2 regions of the Glutamicibacter sp. PAEs-4 genome follow, and region 2 is predicted to be linked to the other one. Evidence: riboswitches for the same ligand, from Rfam matches in the RefSeq annotation. Region 2 holds a riboswitch; the other holds the start of a gene.
What was found. A riboswitch is a leader RNA that binds a small molecule or an ion and turns the genes downstream of it on or off. The one in region 2 is predicted to bind thiamine pyrophosphate.
Positions count from the first base shown of each region.

Region 1: it holds a riboswitch for thiamine pyrophosphate, as region 2 does, so the genes downstream of both, thiC (phosphomethylpyrimidine synthase ThiC) here and thiO (glycine oxidase ThiO) in region 2, are expected to answer to the same signal.

Region 1 is NZ_CP195017.1:2,481,614-2,487,387, reverse strand. Features, by position in the region: gene ACR9WD_RS11770 (DEAD/DEAH box helicase) at 1-1,699, shown strand, start outside; gene thiC (phosphomethylpyrimidine synthase ThiC) at 1,790-3,532, opposite strand; TPP riboswitch at 3,528-3,635, opposite strand; tRNA gene ACR9WD_RS11760 (tRNA-Thr) at 3,913-3,984, opposite strand; tRNA gene ACR9WD_RS11755 (tRNA-Thr) at 4,556-4,627, shown strand; tRNA gene ACR9WD_RS11750 (tRNA-Met) at 4,675-4,751, shown strand; gene ACR9WD_RS11745 (GTP pyrophosphokinase) at 4,846-5,622, opposite strand.
Region 2 is NZ_CP195017.1:2,319,295-2,325,068, forward strand. Features, by position in the region: gene ACR9WD_RS10885 (ThiF family adenylyltransferase) at 1-871, opposite strand, end outside; gene ACR9WD_RS10890 (thiazole synthase) at 868-1,689, opposite strand; gene thiS (sulfur carrier protein ThiS) at 1,692-1,937, opposite strand; gene thiO (glycine oxidase ThiO) at 1,934-3,061, opposite strand; TPP riboswitch at 3,059-3,163, opposite strand; gene ACR9WD_RS10905 (DUF4440 domain-containing protein) at 3,243-3,656, shown strand; gene ACR9WD_RS10910 (GNAT family N-acetyltransferase) at 3,693-4,202, shown strand; gene ACR9WD_RS10915 (mechanosensitive ion channel) at 4,284-5,504, opposite strand.

The sequences.
Region 1 (5,774 bases), 160 kb from region 2:
CAAGACTGCTGCTTTCGCACTGCCTGCCCTGTCCCGCATGGCCGAACTGGCTGACACCAACGGTCCAGCCAAGACCCCGCAGATCCTGGTCCTGGCTCCAACCCGCGAGCTGGCCCTCCAGGTCGCCGAGGCCTTCACCTCCTACGCCAAGTACCTGCCGAACTTCACCGTTCTGCCCGTGTACGGCGGCTCCCCATACGGCCCGCAGCTCAACGGCCTGCGCCGTGGCGCACAGGTCGTCGTGGGCACCCCAGGCCGTGTGATCGACCACATCAACAAGGGTTCCCTGGACCTGTCGAACCTGCAGTACGTGGTGCTGGACGAGGCCGACGAAATGCTGCGCATGGGCTTCGCCGAAGAGGTCGACAAGATCCTGGAAGCGACCCCGGAAGAGAAGCAGGTTGCCCTGTTCTCGGCCACCATGCCACGCACCATCCGCCGCATCGCTTCGGAATACCTGCGCAACCCGCAGGAAGTCGCCGTGAAGTCCAAGCAGTCCACCGGCACCAACATCACCCAGCGCTTCCTGCAGGTCATGGGCGCGCACAAGCTTGACGCCATGACCCGCATCCTCGAATCCGAGGAATTCGACGGCGTGATCACCTTCGTGCGCACCAAGATGGCTACCGAAGACCTGGCCGACAAGCTCAAGGCCCGCGGCTTCACCGCTGCCGCCATCAACGGCGACATCCCGCAGCAGCAGCGCGAGCGCACCGTGGAGAACCTGCGCTCGGGCAAGATCGACATCCTGGTGGCTACCGACGTGGCGGCCCGCGGCCTGGACGTCGAGCGCATTTCGCACGTGATCAACTTCGACATCCCGCATGACACCGAGTCCTACGTGCACCGCATCGGCCGCACCGGCCGTGCCGGCCGCAAGGGCGACGCGATCCTGTTCATGACCCCGCGCGAGAAGTACCTGCTGCGTGCCATCGAGAAGGCGACCCGCCAGCCGGTGACCCAGATGCAGCTGCCGTCGCTGGATTCGGTCAACGACCGCCGCATCCAGAAGTTCACCGACCGCATCGACAAGACCATCAGCGGCCAGGACCTGACTACTTTCCGCGAGATCGTGGAGAAGTTCGCTGCCGAGCACGAGGACCTGGACCACCTGGAAATCGCGGCTGCACTGGCTTTGATGGCCCAGGGCGGACGCCCGCTGCTGATGACCGAACCGGTCATGTCGCCTGCGAAGAAGGCCCGCATGGATCGCCCGGAGCGTGGCGAACGCGGTGAGCGCGGTCCACGTGCCCGCAAGACCGCTGCCGAGGGCAACGCCATGTACCGTCTGGCAGTTGGCCGCCGCAACCGCGTGCAGCCAGGCTCGATCGTTGGCGCGCTGGCCAACGAGGGCGGCTTCGATTCTTCGGAAATCGGCGGCATCGACATCCGTTCGGACCACACCCTGGTGGAGCTGCCAGCAGAGCTGAGCAAGGACCAGTGGCGTGCACTGTCCAAGACCCGTATTGGCGGCGAAGCCATCGATCTCCAGCTCGACAGTGGCCGCAGCCCGCGCCGTGACGACGATGGCGACCGCGGTGGTTTCCGTGGCAGCCGTGGCGGCTACGGTGGTGGACGTGGCGGCCGTGGTGGATTCGGTGGCGGACGCAATGGCGGACGTGGCGGATTCGGCGGCGGACGCGGTGGCAAGGACCGCTACAGCGATTCGAACCGCAGCGGTGGACGTCGCGACTACTAAGCCTGCAGCGCACAGCTGAATAGCACTGGATGACGCCCTTGGGGCAAGCCGAAAGCTTGCCCCAAGGGCGTTTTCGCATGCCCGGGCTAATTACTCGGCAGGGGTCCCGACGGGGATCTCGTCCCCGAGATAGACCGTGCCCCCGCTTTCCAGGAACTGCCTGCTTTTCTGCGCCATCCCGGCCAATGCCGCCTGCGCCTCGGCCGAGCCGTATTCGTCGCGGATATCCTGGGAAATGCGCATGGAGCAGAATTTCGGCCCGCACATGGAACAGAAGTGGGCAGTCTTCGCAGGCTCGGCCGGCAGCGTCTCGTCATGGAATTCCTGCGCGGTGACCGGATCGAGGGACAACGCGAACTGGTCATTCCAGCGGAATTCGAAGCGAGCCTTGCTCAGCGCATCATCCCGTGCCGTGGCACCCGGATGCCCCTTGGCCAGATCTGCCGCGTGCGCCGCGATCTTGTAGGTGATCACCCCGGTCTTCACGTCATCCCGGTTGGGCAGCCCCAGATGCTCCTTGGGGGTGACATAGCAGAGCATCGCGGTACCGTAGCGGGCAATCTCCGTGGCGCCGATGGCGCTGGTGATGTGGTCGTAGCCCGGCGCGATATCGGTAACCAGCGGGCCCAGGGTGTAGAACGGGGCCCCGTCGCACAATTCCTGCTGGCGCTCCACATTCTCGCGCACCAGATGGAAGGGGATATGCCCCGGGCCCTCGACCATCACCTGCACATCGTACTGCCAGGCGCGCTTGGTCAGCTCGGCCAGGGTATCCAGCTCGGCGAATTGCGCTGCGTCGTTCGCATCCGCGATGGAGCCCGGGCGCAGCCCGTCGCCCAGCGAGAAGGCCACGTCGTACTGAGCGAAGATCTCGCACAGCTCATCGAAGTGGGTGTAGAGGAAATTCTCCTGGTGGTGCGCCAGGCACCATCCGGCCATGATGGAGCCGCCGCGCGAGACCATGCCAGTGACCCGGTTGGCGGTCAGCGGGATGTAGCGCAGCAGCACACCGGCATGGATGGTCATGTAATCCACGCCCTGCTCGCACTGCTCGATAACGGTGTCGCGGAAAATCTCCCAGGTCAGCTTGTTGGCTTCGCCATTGACCTTCTCCAGCGCCTGGTAGATCGGCACGGTGCCGATGGGCACGGGGGAGTTGCGGATGATCCATTCGCGGGTGGTGTGAATGTCCTCTCCGGTGGACAGGTCCATCACTGTGTCGGCACCCCATTTGGCGGCCCACTGGAGCTTGGAGACCTCTTCAGCGATGGAGCTGGTCACCGCCGAGTTGCCGATATTCGCATTGATCTTGACCAGGAACGCCTTGCCGATGATCATCGGTTCGGATTCCGGATGGTTGATGTTTGCCGGGATGATGGCTCGTCCGGCGGCGAGCTCGCTGCGCACCAGCTCGACATCGCATTCCTCGCGCAGCGCCACATAGCGCATTTCCGGGGTGATGACCCCGGCGCGCGCATAGTGCATTTGCGTCACGCGGGCTCCCCCAACGGCCCGCAGCGGAGGGGCCGAACGTCCAGCCCATTCCGCGCTGGCCGTGCCGCGGCGGACCGCTGAGCGCCCGTCGTCGTGCAGATTGCGCTCGCGGCCGGCATAGGTTTCCACATCCCCGCGCTCCCGGACCCATCGCTCGCGGAAGGGTGGCAAGCCCTGGGTCGGTTCGCTTCCCGGTCCGCTGGTGCGATACACCGACAGCGGCTCGTTGGGCTTTCCATTGGGGGAGTCTGCCAGATGGATCTGCGTGACGGGAACAGAAATTCCCGCAGATTCGCGGTAGGCAAGGGTGTGGGCAGGGTGCTGTTCAAATTGTTCCACTTGGAAACTCACTTCCTTCGCCGGCATTACCCGGACAGGTTCAACGGTCGCGGACGGCGATAGCCCGATCTCAGCCCTTGCCAGGGCACCCGTGTGGTCGCGAACAACTTAGCACGCTTGGGAGGAGGAAACGCAAATCCAGTGGTCAGAACAGTGACATCAAGTCAGGATGCGGGCACTGGCCCCGGCGGCAGGAGATAGTTTCTGGAAGCGATCAGTCTCTTGCGGCGCGAATCCGGAATCTGGGAAAAAGGGCGTGGCAGATAACTGGCGAAGCAGCGCGGGCGCAGGCTGAAGCGATGGCCGCGCGATGGGGCACTGAGAGCGGTAGATAAGCGAAAAGAGAAGCAATCTGGAACCAGATTGCTTCTCTCATTTCGAGCCCCCTGCCGGAATCGATCCGGCGACCTCGTTCTTACCAAGAACGCGCTCTACCACTGAGCTAAGGGGGCAACAGGTAAATACTTTACACAGGTTTTCGAGGTTTGCAAAATCTGCCGGGGATTTGTTGCTGACATCACAATGTTCCTAATCAAGGCGGAAATGGACGTCGGTGAACCTAGGGGGATTCTGCGCCCGCAATAGCTTGCCTTCATGCCACTGAATTCCGGTTGCCGCACGTGGTGGAGAGTTCACCCACCGGATGTCGCGCACCCAGCCGGATGTCGCGCACCCAGCCGGATGTCGCGCACCCTTCCGGACGACCCGTGGCCCTGGAGTTCGGGGGGTAGGGGGAGTGTTCTCTTCTGGAGTATTTGTGTTGGAAGATTTGCCGGCTGCCTCAAGGGAATTCGGCGCGGAACTCTATCCTGTAAGCCTGAGCGAAGCGGCGATTGACTGCGAGGGGCAACCCAGTGAGCATCGTCACCAGAACACTTTTTGTCCCAGCCTTCGTCCCTGATTGCCTTCAAGGTCTCGCTAAAACCGTTTTGACTAGCAGTTTTATGGAAATCTCCGGGCGCTTTCCAGATCGGTTTGCCGATTTTTCTTTGCCGGGAAATGCGTGTAGAGTATTTACTCGTTGCCCCCTTAGCTCAGTGGTAGAGCGCGTTCTTGGTAAGAACGAGGTCGCCGGATCGATTCCGGCAGGGGGCTCTGAGTGAGAAGCTTTCTTGGCTTCTACTGGATTGTTTCTCACTTGTGGCGGCGTAGCTCAGCTGGTTAGAGCGCACGACTCATAATCGTGAGGTCCCGGGATCGAGTCCCGGCGCCGCTACCAAATCAAAGATCCTCAGCTTCGGCTGAGGATCTTTTTTTGGTTTCCGGGTTCGAAACGGTCTTCAGCGGACCTTGAGCGCTAAAGCCATTAAGGCTTAGTTGTCGGCACACTTTTCGGGGCCTCTGGTGCTGGCTTGCTGTGCCAGCGACAGCAGTCCTTGGAAGGCCTTCGTATCGAAAGTCGCCTCGTGGCCTGCTTGGTCATTGGCATCATGGCCGTGTACTTCGGTATGCAACCGTTGCATTTGCATATCGAGTTTCGTTGCAACAGCTGCCGCATCGGCGAGCTCCTGTACCAGATGCTCTGGAACCTCGCCCTCGTACTTGTAGAAAATCTTATGTTCCAGGCTTGCCCAGAAGTCCTGGGCGATGGTGCGGATCTGCAACTCCACTACAACGTCGACAGGGCCGTCGGACAAGAAGACCGGAATTTGCACAATCGCATGAACACTTTTATAGCCGCTAGGCTTCGGGTTCTTGATGTAATCCTTGATCTGGATGACCTTCAGGTCATTTTGAGCGGTCAAGGTGTTCAGGACCTTATAGATGTCCTTGACGAAACTGCAGGTGATGCGCACACCCGCAATATCGCTGAGGTTCTCGCGTATGGCAGTAAGAGACGGTGCGATATTCCGGCGGGCAACCTTGCGCATGATGCTCTCCGGAGTTTTCACCCGGGAACTGACATGTTCGATTGGATTGTATTTGTGCAAGTACAAGAACTCTTCGCGCAAGATCGAGACCTTGGTCAGTACTTCGTCCACCGCAAACTGGTATTCCATCATGAAGCGCTGGAAATCATGGTGGAAGGCCTTCGTCAATCGCTGCAACTCAGCCGGGGAAGGGGTAGTTCCAGCAGCTGAGATTGCCACTGCACGCGTCTCGTCATCAAATGGGACAGAAATCCTGGATCACCTCAACAGATTGTGGCCCGGCCCGCGGTACGTTTCCGGTGCAGTTTCAGCCTACGGGCATCTCCTAAGAATTAGGCCAGAACCAATCGGGAATTTGTTCAGCTAACTTT
Region 2 (5,774 bases):
CCGGTTCCTCCGCTTCAAGGTCCGCCAGTTGCTCAACGGAAATTTCCGGAACATGCCCATCGACAGCGCAGGACGCTGGCTGGTACTCGGCCAGCCGGCTCACCGGTTCGCGTTGCGGGTCCCTGGCAAAGTCGAGTGTTCGCACACTGGCTTCCCGTGCATCGTAGAGCCAAAGTTTTCCGCTGAGCGTGGTGCCGATTCCAGTGATGAGCTTCAGGGCCTCGGTGCACATCACCGAGCCGATGACGCCGCACAGGGCGCCAAAGACCCCGCCCTCGGCGCAGCTGGGCACGGAGTCCGCATCGGGGATTTCAGGGAAAAGGTCGCGCAGCATCGGACCGGTGCGCGGGTCGAAGACGGACACCTGCCCGGAGAATTGGAACAGCGTCCCCCAGACCAGTGGGGTGCCGGTGATTTCTGCGGCGTCGTTGGACAGGTAGCGCGTGGCGAAGTTGTCGCTGCCGTCGATGACCAGGTCGTAGTCGCTGAAAAGTGCCACTGCGTTGGTCTCATCCAGTTTGCCATCCACGGCGATAACCCGGACATTCCGGTTCTGCTCGTGGGCCATCCGGCGGACCGATTCCACCTTCAAGCGGCCTACGTCCTGTTGCCTGTGCATGGTTTGGCGTTGCAGGTTGGACAGTTCAACCGTGTCGTGGTCCACGACCCCGAGGGTGCCGATCCCCGCGGCGACCAGGTAGCTGGCAATGGGGCTGCCCAGTCCCCCGGCTCCGATTACCAGCACCTTGGCATTGGCGATCCTGCGTTGCCCTTCTTCGCCGACGCCGGGAAGCGACAGATGCCGGGAATAACGCGCCAATTCTTCCGGTGCCAGCTCCGGCCCCGGGGCTACCAATGCTGACTGGTTCACGAGAAGTCACCGACCAGGGTCTGCATCATGCCTTCGGTGGGCGAGGATGCCAGGGCGGTGTCGCGGCGCGGGATCCGGCCCGCGAGCCGTGCGGCTCGTCCTGCACGCACCGCATCCTTCATGGCCATCGCCATCAGCGGCGCGTTGTGCGCCCGGGTCACCGCACTGGCCAGCAGCACGGCATCGCAGCCGAGCTCCATGGCCAGGGCGGCGTCAGAGGCGGTGCCGACTCCGGCGTCCAGGATGACCGGCACCTGGGCCCGGGAGACGATGGTGGAAATATTGTGCGGGTTCAAGATGCCCAGGCCGGATCCGATTGGTGCGCCGGCTGGCATGATGGCCGCAACACCGGCGTCCTGGAGGCGCTGGGCAAGGGCAGGATCATCGTTGGTGTAGGCAAAGACCTGGAATCCGTCGGCGACCAGCTGTTCGGTGGCAGCGTGCAGCTCCAGCGGATCAGGCAGCAACGTGTGCTCGTCCGCAATCACTTCGAGCTTGATCCAGTTCGTTTCCAGCGCTTCGCGGGCCAGGTGCGCGGTGAGGATCGCGTCGCGGGCGGTGAAGCATCCAGCGGTATTCGGCAGCGCAATCACGTTGTTGCGCTGCAGCAAGTCATACACGTTGGACTCGCCTGCCGCCGAAAAGTGTCGGATGGCCACGGTAGTCAGTTCGGTTCCAGAGGCCTGCAATGCGCTTTCCAGGGTGGTCAGCGAACTCGCTCCCCCGGTGCCGAGGATCAAGCGCGAAGACAAGGTGCGTCCTGCAACCTGGAATGGATCGCTGTTGATGTCCAGTTCGGTGATGTTTTGCGTGTCCACGCCTAGCCTCCCTGGGCTGCGGTAACGAGTTCGATGCTGTGCCCTTCGGCCAGCGTGTAGCTGTTCCAGGCGCTGCGCGGGATGACAGCGCCATTGACCGCGGCGGCTATTCCAAGCTTGCTGCCGTCCACGGCCGCCGAGTTGCTATCCAGATCCTTGCCGATCTGCATGCTGATGAATTCGCGAAGGGTGATTCCTTCGTCCAGGTTCAGTTCCCGGGAATTGAACTTGATGCCAATGCTTTTCATGGGTGCTGCTCCGTTCGGTGGGTGGTCTGGGTTGCTGTGGCGAAGCGGTGTGGATTCACAGCCTGATGCAACGGATGGGTTTCAGAGCCGTGAATGAGATCAGCGGTGAGTGTTGCGCCCAGCGGAGCCAGCAGCACTCCGTGCCGGGAGTATCCGGTGCTAAGCACCAGGCCCGGGTCAATGCGCCCCAGCAGCGGACGGTCATCGGGAGTGGCGGGACGGGCCCGGGCAGTTGCCTCGTTCAGCGTGCAGTCGCTGATGCCGGGTATGAGCTTTCGCGCATTGTCCAGCAGCAAATGCATGGCTCCGATGTTCACTGCAGGCTGGCGGTCTTCCCGGACGCTGGCTCCGAGCACGAGGCTGCCGTCCTTTCTCGGCACGAGATACACCGGCTCCCGGTGCACGATGCCGCGGATGGTCCGGGTGATCAATGGCGGACCGGCTGGCCCCTGGATCCGGAGAATATCTCCGTAGACGGGGCGCACCGGCACCCGGTCCAGGCCGTCAATGGTGCCCAGTCCGGTGGCCACGATGGTTTGATCCGCTTCGAGGATCTTGCCCGATGCGGTGCGTACCGCGTTGGTTCGGCTCCCGTCGCCCACCAGCGCCTGCGCCCGCTCCTCGATCAGGCGGCCACGCAGGTGATCAAGCAGGATTTTGACGACTGACCGTGGGTCGACTTGGTGGTCATCTTGGCATAGGACTGCGCCTGCTATATTCGCGGCCAAGGCTGGTTCGAGTTTGCGGGCTTGGCTGGGCAAGAGCTTTTCCGCTGACAGGCCGAGGGAGGCTTGCAGTTCGGCCAGCTCATGCAGGGCTTCGCGGTCAGCCGGTTCGGCCGCGACGACGAGGGTTGAGTTCTGCAGGTAGTCCGGGCGTTGCCCGGTCACGGATTCGATGCGCTCAATGAACTTTGGATAGGCGGCATTCGAGGCGGCAAGCAGCTCGTGAAGCGGGCCATGGCCCCAGACCGTTTCAGCTGCCGGGGCCAGCATTCCGGCTGCCGCGTAGCTTGCACCTTGGCCTGGTGCTGGATCGATGAGGGTGGCAGTATGTCCCCGTGATTCCAGTTCGAACGCAACTGACAGGCCGATGATTCCGGCGCCAACAATATTCACATGCACGAGAGCACGCATCCTTCCTACGGCGGCATGACCCGCATCAGGTGTAGCGGTCGGCTCGGTGCCCTCTCAGCCTGGTCGATTCAGGCTCCCGCGGAGTACTGCGATTATAGGCATGATCCAGCTCATAAAGTCGAACTGGAGCAACCGCAGCTCCGTCATCTTCTGTGATGTACTAGTTGACATGGCATCTCATGACTTCCCCCGCGTGCTTCCCCAGGGATCTGCGTTGTCCAACACGATCATTTCGTTGGAGCAGGAGCTCTTGGAAACCAGCCAGCGCCATAGCCGAAGGCAATTGGAACGGTACTTGCATCCGCAGTTCTCCGAAGTGGGTGCCAGCGGCCGTGTCTACGATCGCGAGTCGATCATTGCCCAGCTGGCCCAGGAGCCGGAACGGGATTCCGGATCTCGGGAAGTCGGCAGCCCCGTGGCAATCCAGGTTGCCGATCAAGCGGTGCTTCTGCGCTGGAGGTTGCTATCGGGATCCGCCAGCGAGCGCAGTTCGCTGTGGATCCATGAGCAGGATCGCTGGCAGCTGTTCTTCCATCAGGGCACGCCCGCTGCGCGGCAGCTTTCTTTTGCAGAACCGAACTAGGCCGCATTAGTCGACGACGATTTCTCGGTTCGCAGGCTGCGCCAATCGGATGCCGAAGCTGTTTTCGAAGCCTTTTCCTCCAATGCCGATATGGATCGCCAAGGAGATGCCGACACTCCGGAAAAGGCCGCATCGTACGTGCGTGCCCTGATGGAGGCCGGCGAACGGCAGCAGGCTTTGGCCATCGCCTATCGAGACCGGCTGGTCGGTTTGGTCTGCGATACTGTCGATCCAGCCAATCAGAACGCATGGGTTTGGTATTGGATGAACCAGGACTACCGCGGGAGGTCTCTGGCCACTCGCGCAGTGGCTACTTTGGTGAACCACCTGTTTGGCGAGCTCGGTTTGTACCGTTTGGAACTAGGTCTTCGGGCGAACAATCCTGGATCGAAGCGTGTTGCCGAATGCAACGGGTTCCTGCGCGAGGGTGTCGAGCGCGGTAAGTTCCTGGTTGCTGGAGAACGCGTTGACGTGTACGCCTACGCGCGGTTGCGGACTGATCAGGTCCCCGACGTAGTGCCGTTGCCGTGGAGCACGCAGCCGTAGCTTGGCGGGCAACAAAAAGTCGCGGAATCCGGTTTCGGGTTCCGCGACTTTTTATCTGTCCCTCAGGTTTAGTGATATTGGCTAGATGCCTGGAGTTGATGCCGGCGGCGTCGAATCCGGGCCGTCGGTGGCCTGATTGGCCTCGATCTTTTTCAGCGTGCGAGCCGCAGCATCGCGGCCACCAAGTCCAAAGGCCAGCGCCGCGGCCAAAGCCGCGCCAATGACGATTGCACCGAAGGCCATATTGATGATCGAATCAGCGATACCCATGTACTTCAAGCCCATTGCCACGAACAACGCGATTGCCGTGTAGCGGATGATCTTTGAAGCGGTGGTGTCGCCCAAGAAACGGCCGATGACGTTGGCGATGACGAAACCTGCGGCGATAATTGCTGCGCCGAAGAGAATCTTGCCGCCCAAGGCCAGGATTTCATTGAGGATGTTGGTGATCGCCGGGAAGTTCAGCATCTGGGCCGCCATCACGCCGAAGAACAGCACGATGGCAATCTTGACGATGCCAGCGATGATTCCCGAAGCGCTCTTGCCTTCGGGAACAACACCCCATTGGGCAACAACGGAGTCGGTGCCCACCCCGTGAAGGGTTGATTCAAGCAGCTGGCCGACGAACTTGGCAATCAGAATACCGACGGCCAAGAGCACCAAGGCCATGATGACCTGCGGTATTGCGGTGAAGACAAGCTGCAGCATCTGCTGGGCAGGGTCCGAAATTGCCGCGATGCCCAAGACCTGCAGTGCCGAAATGGCAACGACGAGCAGGATCAAGGCGAAGACGATATTGGCAATGATGTCAACGATCTTCGCTTGGGACTCGCGAGACTGGACTTCGTCAACCGGTTCATCGCCTGGGGTCAATTTGCGGACCAGCCCGCTGAAGTCGACAGTTCCCAAACCGGTCTTCAGCAGCTGGCGAACGATATTGGCGATCACGTAGCCGATGAAGAAGATGAAGCCCGCACCGATGAGGTTGGGGATGAAGGCCATGACGCCGCCGAGCAGGCCCTGCACCGGCGATAGCACTTCAGATAGCGCGAATACTTGCAGGATTGCCACGAGGCCGAACAGCCAGACGATCAGTCCCGCAACCTTGCCCAGAGATTGGCCTATTTGCTCTCCGTCATTGCCCTGCTTCTGCAGGAACTTCACCCTGGTCACCAATTTGGCGGCAGCCCACCGAACGATGCGCGCGAGAAGCCACGTAATGATGAGGATGATTAGCGCGATGCCAACCTTTTGTAGCATCGACGCCCAGTCGATATTGCCTAAAACGTTCTCAGACTGCATTGCTGCTCCTTCAACGTAGGGACAATCTGACCCTACGATGAAGGTTCTCCGCTGACTAGGGCAAAGACCCGTACTGCCAGCTTGAATCGATGGACTTTCATACCCCGAATTGCGGATGCATGATTCATTCACACTGGATTCAACGTTTTTCGAACAATCAAGCCATAACGACAACTGATTCACGCAATGTTGGGAAATTCGTGTCGCGCTCGAATCCGTGAATTGCCTTGGAAGCTGTTGCGGAGTCAGCCATTGGCCATTAGCAATCTG